Linked DNA regions of Halorientalis litorea. Each later gene encodes a partner of the first gene's protein in a complex. Links are inferred from orthologs where the notes say so. Each region holds a gene or a part of one and is shown on either strand. Other genes may lie near its edges.

The links.
Region 2: the proteins of MUG95_RS06445 (region 1) and rnhB are in contact, whole or in part, in a crystal structure (PDB 3P83), measured with the Archaeoglobus fulgidus proteins. The link is inferred for Halorientalis litorea from one-to-one orthologs. Residues at the interface, in WP_010877842.1 of Archaeoglobus fulgidus: Val39, Ala42, Asn43, Val44, Ala45, Met46, Leu125, Asp168, Ser194, Asn218, Tyr219, Pro220, Ile237, Leu238, Ala239, Pro240, Arg241, Ile242, Glu243, Ser244; in WP_010878125.1 of Archaeoglobus fulgidus: Ala74, Ile178, Ala179, Ile183, Arg190, Ser195, Asn196, Leu197, Arg198, Gln199, Lys200, Thr201, Leu202, Asp203, Phe205.
Region 3: the proteins of MUG95_RS06445 (region 1) and fen are in contact, whole or in part, in a crystal structure (PDB 1RXZ), measured with the Archaeoglobus fulgidus proteins. The link is inferred for Halorientalis litorea from one-to-one orthologs. Residues at the interface, in WP_010877842.1 of Archaeoglobus fulgidus: Asn43, Val44, Ala45, Met46, Pro120, Arg121, Pro123, Leu125, Gln151, Met192, Ser194, Asn218, Tyr219, Pro220, Ile237, Leu238, Ala239, Pro240, Arg241, Ile242, Glu243, Ser244; in WP_010877775.1 of Archaeoglobus fulgidus: Lys326, Ser327, Thr328, Gln329, Ala330, Thr331, Leu332, Glu333, Arg334, Trp335, Phe336.

Annotation. Positions count from the first base shown.
Region 1 is NZ_CP095482.1:1,200,493-1,203,576, forward strand. The notes cover bases 17-2,947. They hold MUG95_RS06445 (DNA polymerase sliding clamp), read right to left. Parts: upstream 1,889-2,947; coding sequence 1,145-1,888; downstream 17-1,144. Other genes in these bases: MUG95_RS06440 (formate/nitrite transporter family protein), read right to left, coding at 17-1,072; MUG95_RS06450 (helix-turn-helix domain-containing protein), read left to right, coding at 2,008-2,757; MUG95_RS06455 (heavy metal translocating P-type ATPase), read left to right, coding at 2,818-2,947. In the rest of the region: more of MUG95_RS06440, read right to left, coding at 1-16; more of MUG95_RS06455, read left to right, coding at 2,948-3,084.
Region 2 is NZ_CP095482.1:1,068,579-1,071,566, forward strand. The notes cover bases 127-2,961. They hold rnhB (ribonuclease HII), read left to right. Parts: upstream 127-1,139; coding sequence 1,140-1,784; downstream 1,785-2,961. Other genes in these bases: MUG95_RS05765 (tRNA pseudouridine(54/55) synthase Pus10), read left to right, coding at 127-822; MUG95_RS05770 (hypothetical protein), read left to right, coding at 887-1,081; MUG95_RS05780 (preprotein translocase subunit SecD), read right to left, coding at 1,918-2,961. Also shown: more of MUG95_RS05765, read left to right, coding at 1-126; more of MUG95_RS05780, read right to left, coding at 2,962-2,988. UniProt on the Methanocaldococcus jannaschii protein: Endonuclease that specifically degrades the RNA of RNA-DNA hybrids.
Region 3 is NZ_CP095482.1:2,745,258-2,748,228, reverse strand. What follows is about bases 18-2,835. They hold fen (flap endonuclease-1), read left to right. Parts: upstream 18-845; coding sequence 846-1,826; downstream 1,827-2,835. Other genes in these bases: MUG95_RS14640 (PH domain-containing protein), read left to right, coding at 2,330-2,835; MUG95_RS14645 (PH domain-containing protein), read left to right, coding at 1,872-2,333; MUG95_RS14655 (GNAT family N-acetyltransferase), read left to right, coding at 267-794; MUG95_RS14660 (class I SAM-dependent methyltransferase), read right to left, coding at 18-194. Outside these bases: more of MUG95_RS14660, read right to left, coding at 1-17; more of MUG95_RS14640, read left to right, coding at 2,836-2,971. UniProt on the Methanocaldococcus jannaschii protein: Structure-specific nuclease with 5'-flap endonuclease and 5'-3' exonuclease activities involved in DNA replication and repair.

The DNA.
Region 1 (3,084 bases):
TACAGGCCAGTTCCACGAGGTGGTCCTCGGTCCGCGGGTTCGCGATGGGAACGACCACCCGATAGTCGCCGTTGTCCTCCTGTACCGCCGGTTCGACGGTGTCGACCAGCGGGACGTAAGCGCGGCCGACGACACCGCCGAGGAGCCACTCTCGACTGGAGAGTTGCCGGTTGGCTCCCTCGAAGCGGGCCGATTCGAGGCGGTGCTCGGTCGTCTGGAAGTAGTTGACCAGCGTCACCAGCACGACGCCGCCGACGGTGTTGCCGAGCAACACCGGGAGGACGAACTCGACGAGCCCCACACCGACCGCGAGGTCCCCGAGCAGGACCAGATACACCATCTCGGTGAACGAGACGACCGAGTGATACAGCCCGCCGAGCGGTATCGCGAGGAAGGCCAAGTAGATGACGACCAGTCGGGAAATCGTGTCCCGTGCGGCGTACTCGACCCAGACGACGCCGGCGACGATGAGGCCCGCGAAGGCGGCCTTGGCGAACAGCGGCCACCACGCCGTCGCCACGCCCTTCTGTGCGAGCGAGGCCGCCGCCGTGGCCGCACCGGGGTCCAGAACGCCACCGAACACGAGCGCGAGCGCGCCGAGCGCGCCGCCGGTGAAGTTCCCCGCCAACACGAGGGTCCAGTTGCGCAGGAGTGCCGGAATCGAGGCCAACCGCTCCAGCGTGAGTGCCACCGGCGGGAGCGTGTTCTCGGTGTAGAGTTGGTAGCCGCCGATGATGATGTAGATGAACCCGAGCGGATACAGCATGACGCTCAGGACGGTGTCGCCGCCGGTCGACGCCGTCAGCGACGCGTACAGCAGGAAGGTGATGGTAATCGCAAAGCCCGCGGCGAGACCGCTGAAGAACAGTTCGCGGCTCCCGGAAGTTATTTCCTCGTCGGCGGCGGCGATGATGCGCTGGAACACCTCGTCGGTCGAGAACCGGTCGCGGACGACCCGACCGGCCGCCGGGGCACCGCTCCGGGACCGTTCGACCGCCTCCCGGACCGACTCCGCCGGGTCTTTTCCGTCCGGGGACCGGGCGTCACCGTCTCGGTGCTCGGGGTCACTCATCGGGTATCGATGTGCAGATAGGAGTCGTAAGCGTTGTGAAGCCGGTTCGAGCGGCCCGTCACGGATGTCGGGTCAGTCGCTCTGGATGCGCGGGGCGAGCATGTAGGTGACCTGCCCGTTGCCCTCGGCGATGTCGAAGTGCATCTTGACCGGGAACTCCTCGCCCAGTTCCATCTCCACCTCGGCGTTGCTCGGTATGGCCTTGTTCATGTCCTTGAGGTAGTCCAGCGAGAACAGCGAGTGAGCGTCGCCGGCGGTCAGGTCGATGAGGTCGTCGGTCCCCAACTCGAAGTGAACGTCGTCGGTGTCGCCCTCGGCGTCGACGTAGAAGGTCTCGTCGCCCTCGTCGACACCCAGCGCGATGTGGTCGCTGACCATGTCGGCGGCCGTGACGGCCCGGTCGATGTCCTTCCCTTCGAGGACGATGAGGGCGGGCAAGTCTAGGTCGGGGAGGTCTGGTTCCTGCCGAATCGAGTCCGGGTCGATGAGTGCGAGCGTCCCCTCCAGTCCGTCTATCTGGACGTGGAGTTTGCGCGTCTCCTCGTCGAGTTCCAACTGGATGAGCTGTCCCGCGTCGGCCATGCTCGCGAACTCCTCCAACCGGGAGAGGTTGACGCCGATGGTACCCCCGTCCGTCTCGTAGGACTCGAAGGCCGCGGCGTCGAGGCGGAGGTCGACCATCCCCACGTTCGCGGGGTCGACGGCCCGGATTTCGATGCCCTCGTCCGTGAGGTGGATTTTGCACTCGTCCACCAGCACGCTCACGGAGTCGAGCGTCGCCCGGAGCGTCTCCGCACTCACAATCGCGTTGAACATCTTGCCCCCGGCTACGCCCCCATCTGTTAAAAATGCCCGTCCTTCGGCCGCGTGCGCGTGTATGCCGTAGCGCTGTTCCCGGGCCGACAGGTTATATTCCACCATGTCCAAGCGAGCGTATGCGCGAACTCGTCTTCGCACTCGAGTACGAGTCCGGGTGCAACAGGGTGGCCGACACGCTCGCGAGTCACCCGGACGCCCGGATTCGCTCGCTCTCGCTGCACGCCACGGCCGAGAGCCTCTGGCGCGTCGACCACGCGACGGGGACGCCGGACGCGCTCGCCGCTATCGAGGACGCCTTCCTCGACACGGACTACTACGCAGACTGTCTCGCCACCGAGGACTGCAACGCCACCCAGACCACCGAAGTGCTCGACCACACGGACGAGACACTCGTCCTCTACTCCCACTGGGAGCGGACGCCCACCTGCGCGTCCGTACCCCACATCGCACGCGACCACCTCGGCGACGGCGTGCTGTTCGAGACGCGCCACGAGGGGCGACACTACACGTGGCGCGTCATCCACTCCGGTGCGGGCGACGTGGGCGCGTTCTTCGACGCCCTCGAGGCGGCTGTCGGCGACTGCGCCCGGATGGAGATGCTGCGGACGGCGGACACCGCGGCACCCGCGGGCGACACCGACGGCGAACGACGTGGCCTCTCCCCCGAACAGGAGGCCGCGCTCCGGGCCGCCGTCGAACACGGCTACTACGAGTCACCCCGTGCCGTCGATGTCGGTGAACTCGCCGCCCACCTCGACGTCCCGCGGTCGACGCTCACCTATCGCCTGCGGCGGGCCGAAGAGACGTTGGCGAAGCGGTACGTCGCCGACACGCGACTCCCGACGGAACTCGCCCCACAGCTGTGAGCATCGCGTTTGGAATATTCCAACTAACCCTTATTCAGTCGACGGTCCTACGGGCAGGTAGTGACCGACGAGAGAGACGCGACGGACGAGGGTGGCGAGTACCGGGAGGGAACCGCCCAACTCGTCGTCCCCGAGATGGACTGTCCGTCCTGTGCGGGGAAAGTCGACAAGAGCCTCGCGCGTGTCGACGGCGTCGTCGATACCACGCTCCAGCCGACCACCGGCAACGTCTCCGTCACGTACGACGCCGACCGCATCGACGAAGGCGACGTGACCGCCGCCATCGAGGGTGCCGGCTACGACGTCCTCGGGGCCGACGTGTCCGAC
Region 2 (2,988 bases), 130 kb from region 1 along the record:
CTCAGCGTGCAGGTCAACTCCGCGTTCGTCTACGGTCGCTACCGCAAATTGGAGCGTGACATCCCGCAGACGAAGTGGCCTTGCAACGACTGCGGCGGCACCGGCCGGAAGCGCGGGGCCGCGTGTGACGGCTGTGGCGGGTCGGGCTACCGCTACGACGAGAGCGTCGAACAGTTGACCGCCCCGCCCGTCCGCGAGGCGATGGACGGCGAGGAAGCCGTCTTCCACGGCGCGGGCCGCGAGGACGTGGACGCGCTCATGCTCGAATCCGGGCGGCCGTTCGTCCTCGAAGTGAAGGAGCCACGCACCCGCGACGTGGACCCCACGGCACTCGAACGCGAGGTCAACGAGTTCGCCGAGGGGAAAGTCGAGGTCGAGGGCCTTCGCCTCGCCACCCACGAGATGGTCGAGCGGGTGAAGGAACTCGACGCCACCAAGACCTACCGGATGGACGTGACGTTCGAGGAGCCGGTCGACGCCGAGTCGTTCGCGGCCGCGCTCGAAGCGCTGGACGGCGCGACGATTCATCAAGACACCCCACAGCGAGTTACCCACCGGCGCGCGGACGTGACGCGCACCCGCGAGGTGTACGACATCGACGGCGAGTTGAGCGACGACCACACGGCCACCGTCGAAGTCCACGGGGAGGGCGGCCTGTACGTGAAAGAGCTAGTCAGTAGCGACGACGGCCGCACCGAACCGAGCCTCGCGGGACTGTTCGGCGTCCCCGCCGAGGTGACGGCCCTCGACGTCCTCGACGTGACGGGTGAGGACGAACCGTTCGCCCGTCCCGAGTTCTTCCGGGGAACGGACGACGCCTGACCGGCGTGGCGTCCGTCCCAACGTTTAGGCCCGTACGTGCCTTCTGTTACTGTGGTGTGTTAGTATGTGTCACGAAACGGAGCGGGGCTACCGGAACTGGCGGGAGTGGGTCGACGACGCGCTGTCGGCGGACGCTGAGGCGGACGCGGACGGGGAGCGGCTCGACGTAGACATCGCCGAACCGGCCATCGGACAGTACGACATGGACGCGCCGACGCTCGACACCGAGACGGTCGACGAACCGCAACTGGACGACTGAGCGGGGCGGGCGGTGGACGGCCGACGGGATTTATGTCGGAGTGGCGTGAGCTACCGGTATGCGATTCGGCGTCGACGAGGCCGGGAAAGGGCCGGTGCTGGGGTCGATGTTCGCCGCCGCGGTGCGGGCCGACCACGAGGTACTCCCCGACGGGGTAGACGACTCGAAAAACCTCGCGCCCGCCCGGCGCGAGGAGTTGGCCGCTCGCCTCCGCGCGGACGACCGAATCACCGTCGGCGTCGCCGAAATCCCGCCGGCACGCATCGACGACCCGGAGACGGATATGAACACGCTCACCGTCGCGGCCCACGCCGAGGCACTCGACGCCGCCGCCGCCGACGGCGACACGGGCCACGTCGACGCTGGAGACACCGACGCCGAGCGGTTCGGGCGGCGCGTCGCGGGACGGACTGGCGTCGACGTGACCGTGACGGCCGAACACGGTGCCGACGAGGCACACGCGTTGGTCGGCGCGGCGAGCATCGTCGCCAAAGTCGAACGGGACGCGCACGTCGCGGAGATGGCGGCGGGGTTGGACGGCTACGACCCGGGCAGTGGCTACCCGAGCGACCCGACGACGCGCGCGTTCCTCCGGGCGTACGTGGCCGACCACGGCGACCTCCCGGCGTGCGCGCGCCGGTCGTGGGGCACGAGCGAGGACGTACTCGCGGCCGCCGCCCAGTCGTCACTCGCGGAGTTCTGAGTCGGATGGGGGGTGAAACGGGGCGGAGCGTCTCGAAACGGCCGGTGCTCGACGCCCGCAGGTCTATCGACGGTCGCTATCCATACAAAACGAGAGGTGATTTTTCTCCGCGTGAAAACGCGTGGAAACTGGGCTACTCCTCGCGGCTGCGTTCTTCCTCGGAGAGCATCAGGTACCGGAGCACGTCGCCGTAGGCCGGACGGGTGACCAGCACACCCAGCAGGACACCGACGATGGTGACGATGGCGAACCCGGTCAGGTCGCCCAGCGAGACGACCGTCAGCGGACTCATCGCGATGATGGTCGTCGCCGCCGCCGCGCCGATGACCCAGAACGCCTTACGGAAGCGGTTCTGGAACACTCGGCCCGTGGCGACTTTCCCCTGCTGAAGTATCTCGTCGGCGATGATGATGAGGTCGTCCACCCCCGTCCCGATGACGGCGATGAACCCGGCGATGTGGCTGAGGTCCAACGCCAACCCGACGCCCGCCGCGAACCCGAGCAACAGGAACACCTCCGCGGCGGCCGTCGCCAGCATCGGCACGGCGACGCGGGGGCTCCCGTAGCGGACGAACACCACGCCGCTGACCGCGAGCCACGCGACCAGTCCGGTCACCAGCGAGAAGAACTTGAAGTCCTGTGCGAGTGCTGGCTGGAGGAAGTACGTCGTCCCGCGGTCCTCGATGTCGAGTTCCGTCGTCAGCGCGCCAGCCTTGAGATTGATGGACAACTGCTGGGCCTCGGACATGTTCGTCGTCGTCATGACGAACGTCGGCCCGCGCACGAAGTCACCCGTCTCCATGTTCTGTGCGAGTCCCCGACTCATCTGGGCGGCGTACACCACCCGGTCGTCGAGGACCGTGTACAGGCAGTACCCCTCGGCGTCGTCGGGGTTGTTCCGCGCGTACTGTGTCGGACAGTTAGCGACGCCCGGTCCGGTGAAGCCGAACTGCTGCATCGCGTTGGAGTAGTTGCGTGCCGCCTCGTCGGTGAGGCTCACCGAGACGTGTGGCTGTGGCTGCTGTTGACTGGGCTGTCGGGCCGACCCGACGTTCGTGAAGTCGTCGTTGGTCAGCAGCGAGACGTCACGGTAGGTCGTGTTCCCGTCGCGCTGGTCCGGGAAGTGCGCGACGATTTCGACCTGCCCGCGGTCCTCGATGAGGTCGAGCACCTCGGTCCGGTTCGCGTTGGGCACCTCGACGAT
Region 3 (2,971 bases), 1.5 Mb from region 1 along the record:
GACGACGCGATATCGAGGCCGCGGACGCCCTGTCCGGACCCGCCGCCCACGTCGAGGACGCGGGTCACGTCCCGCTCGGCGAGTTCGAGCGCGGGTGCGACCGTAGCGGCGTCGGTCGCTGGCTTGAACCGGTCGTAGACGGTCGCGAAGCGGTCGAACAACCGGACATCGCCGGGAGAGCGGTCGTGTGCCACGGCGGAGGAAGGGGACACGCAGTCGTAAGTGTGTCCCACAGGGTACAAGCCGCAGGCACCGCTGGCTTCGGTATGGAGTTCGCGGTACGCGGGTGGCCGCCGGACGGCCCGACGCTCCGTCTCGACCACGAGCGGTTCAGCTACGCCGGGAAGTTCGTGATGTCGAACACCGGGAAGGCCGTGGTGCTGGACGACGGCGAGGTGGTGGCCGCCGTCTCGTTCAACGAGGACCGGACCGACGCCGACACCCTGTGGCTCCGGTACATCACGGTGCGGGCCGACCGGCGCGGCGAGGGAATCGGCCCGCGACTCGCGCGCTTCGCCACCGCGCGTGCCCACGAGCGGGGGTACGACCGCGTGACGATTGCGGTCAACAACGTCTTCGCCTACGAAGCCCTCTCCCGCGCCGGGTTCGGGTTCACCGGCGAGGAGACCGGCATCGCGGAACTCGTGCTCGAACACCCGAGCGACCGGTCGCCCGAGACGTACCGACGCGGGTTCGAGGCGTTCCGTGACCGCGAGTTGAGCGCGGACGAGCGGGCGTTTCTGGTCCGGAAGTCGGACGCTAGTCCGCCGCCGGTCGTGCCGGTGCCGGAGTGACGGCGGAACCTGTCGGGGGTTTCAAGCCCGGGCCACACTAACGAGACTGCGATGGGAAACGCAGATTTACGCGACCTCGCGGCCATCGAGGACGTGGCTTACGACGATCTTGAGGGGTCGGTCGTCGCGGTGGACGCCCACAACTGGCTGTACCGCTACCTGACGACGACGGTGAAGTTCACGCGGGACTCGGCGTACACCACCGCCGACGGCGAGGAGGTGGCGAACCTCATCGGCGTCGTACAGGGCCTCCCGAAGTTCCTCGAACACGACGTGACGCCCGTGTTCGTCTTCGACGGCGGCGTCACCGACCTGAAGGAAGCCGAAGTCGAGAAACGCCGCGAACAGCGCGAGCAATACGAGAAGGAACTCGAAGCCGCCCGCGAGGAAGGGGACGCGGCGAGGGTGGCGACGCTGGACTCGCGCACCCAGCGGCTGACCGACACCATCATCGAGACGACGCGGGGCCTGCTCGAACGGTTGGACGTGCCGGTGGTCGACGCGCCCGCCGAGGGCGAGGCCCAAGCCGCCCGGATGGCCCGTTCCGGGGTGGTGGACTACGCGGGCACCGAGGACTACGACGCCCTGCTGTTCGGGTCGCCCCTGACGCTCCGAGGCCTCACGGCCAGCGGCGACCCCGAGTGCATGGACCTCGACGCAACGCTCGCGGACCACGGGCTGACGTGGGAGCAACTTGTCGACGTGGGCATCCTCTGTGGCACCGACTTCAACGAGGGCGTCACCGGCATCGGCCCGAAGACGGCAGTGAAGGCAATCACGGAACACGGCGACATCTGGGGCGTATTCGAGGCCCGCGGCGTCGCCGTCGAGAATGCCGACCGGGTGCGTGACCTCTTTTTGAACCCGCCGGTGAACGAGGACGTGACGTTCGACACCGACATCGACCCGGACTTGTCGGCGGCCCGCGAGTACGTCGTCGGGGAGTGGGGCGTCGCGGGCGACGAGGTCGAACGGGGGTTCGAACGCATCGAGGACGCCACCGTGCAGGCGGGTCTCGACCGATGGACGTGAGAGGGCATCGACAATTATTCACCCGTCGCGCGCGAGGATAGAGCCATGAACGCCCTCCATCCTCGCGTTCGCCTCCGCTGGGGACTCGTCGGCCTCCTCGTCGCCCTCGTCCTCGGCGGTATCGTCACCGCCGTCGACCGGTTTCTGCTGACGATATCGCCGTTCCTCGGCGTGGGCGTCGCCGCCGTCGTCCTCCCCGTCGTCGTCGTGTACGTCCTCCTGCTGTACCGCAGTTGGGGGTACGAACTGGAACCCGACGCGCTCGCGCTGGAGCGTGGCGTCGTGACGAAAGTCGACACGGCCGTCCCCTACGTCCGAATCCAGCACGTCGACACGCGGCGTGGCCCGCTCGACCGCCTGCTGGGACTCGGACAGGTCGTCGTCTACACCGCCGGGTCACGGGGCGCGGACGTGACCGTGCCGGGCCTGACGCCCGACCAAGCCCGCGACCTCCGCAATCGACTCCGTGACCTCGCCATCGAGAGCGAACCGGAGGACGCGGTATGAGACTGCACCCGCTGAGTGCCCTCGTGCGCGGCATCCAGCGGGGGCTCGTGGTCGGGAGCGTCGCCTTCTTCCTGACCAGCATGTCGAACTTCCTCGTCCCCGACAGCACCGACACCGTCGGCCTGATTTTCGTCCTCGCTCCCCTCGGCTTCCTCCTCGGCGCGGGGTATCAGGTCGCCTACTACTACCGGTTCGAGTACGACCTCACGCCGGACACGCTCGACATCGCGGCCGGCGTCGTCGGCCGGAAGGAGCGCGAGATTCCCTACCGCCGTGTCCAGAACGTGGACATCACCGAGAGCATCTTCCACCGAATCGTGGGCGTCGCCGTGGTCCGCGTCGAGACGGCCGGCGGGTCCGAGACGGAGGCGACGCTGAACTTCGTCGCGGCCGACGAAGCCCGCCGGGTGCAGTCGGAAATCCGTGACCGGCGGGCCGCCGCACAGGGCGAGACGCGCGCGGCCGACGAACCGGACACGGCGGCCGCGACACCCGAGACGGACGCGGACGCACCCCGACGCGACACCACACCCACGGAAATCTTCGAACTCGACGAGAGCGAACTCGTCGTCCTCTCGCTGGCCTCGTTCCGGCGGGCCACCCTCTTTCTCGTGGCAGTCGGGTTCCCGCTGGTCCAA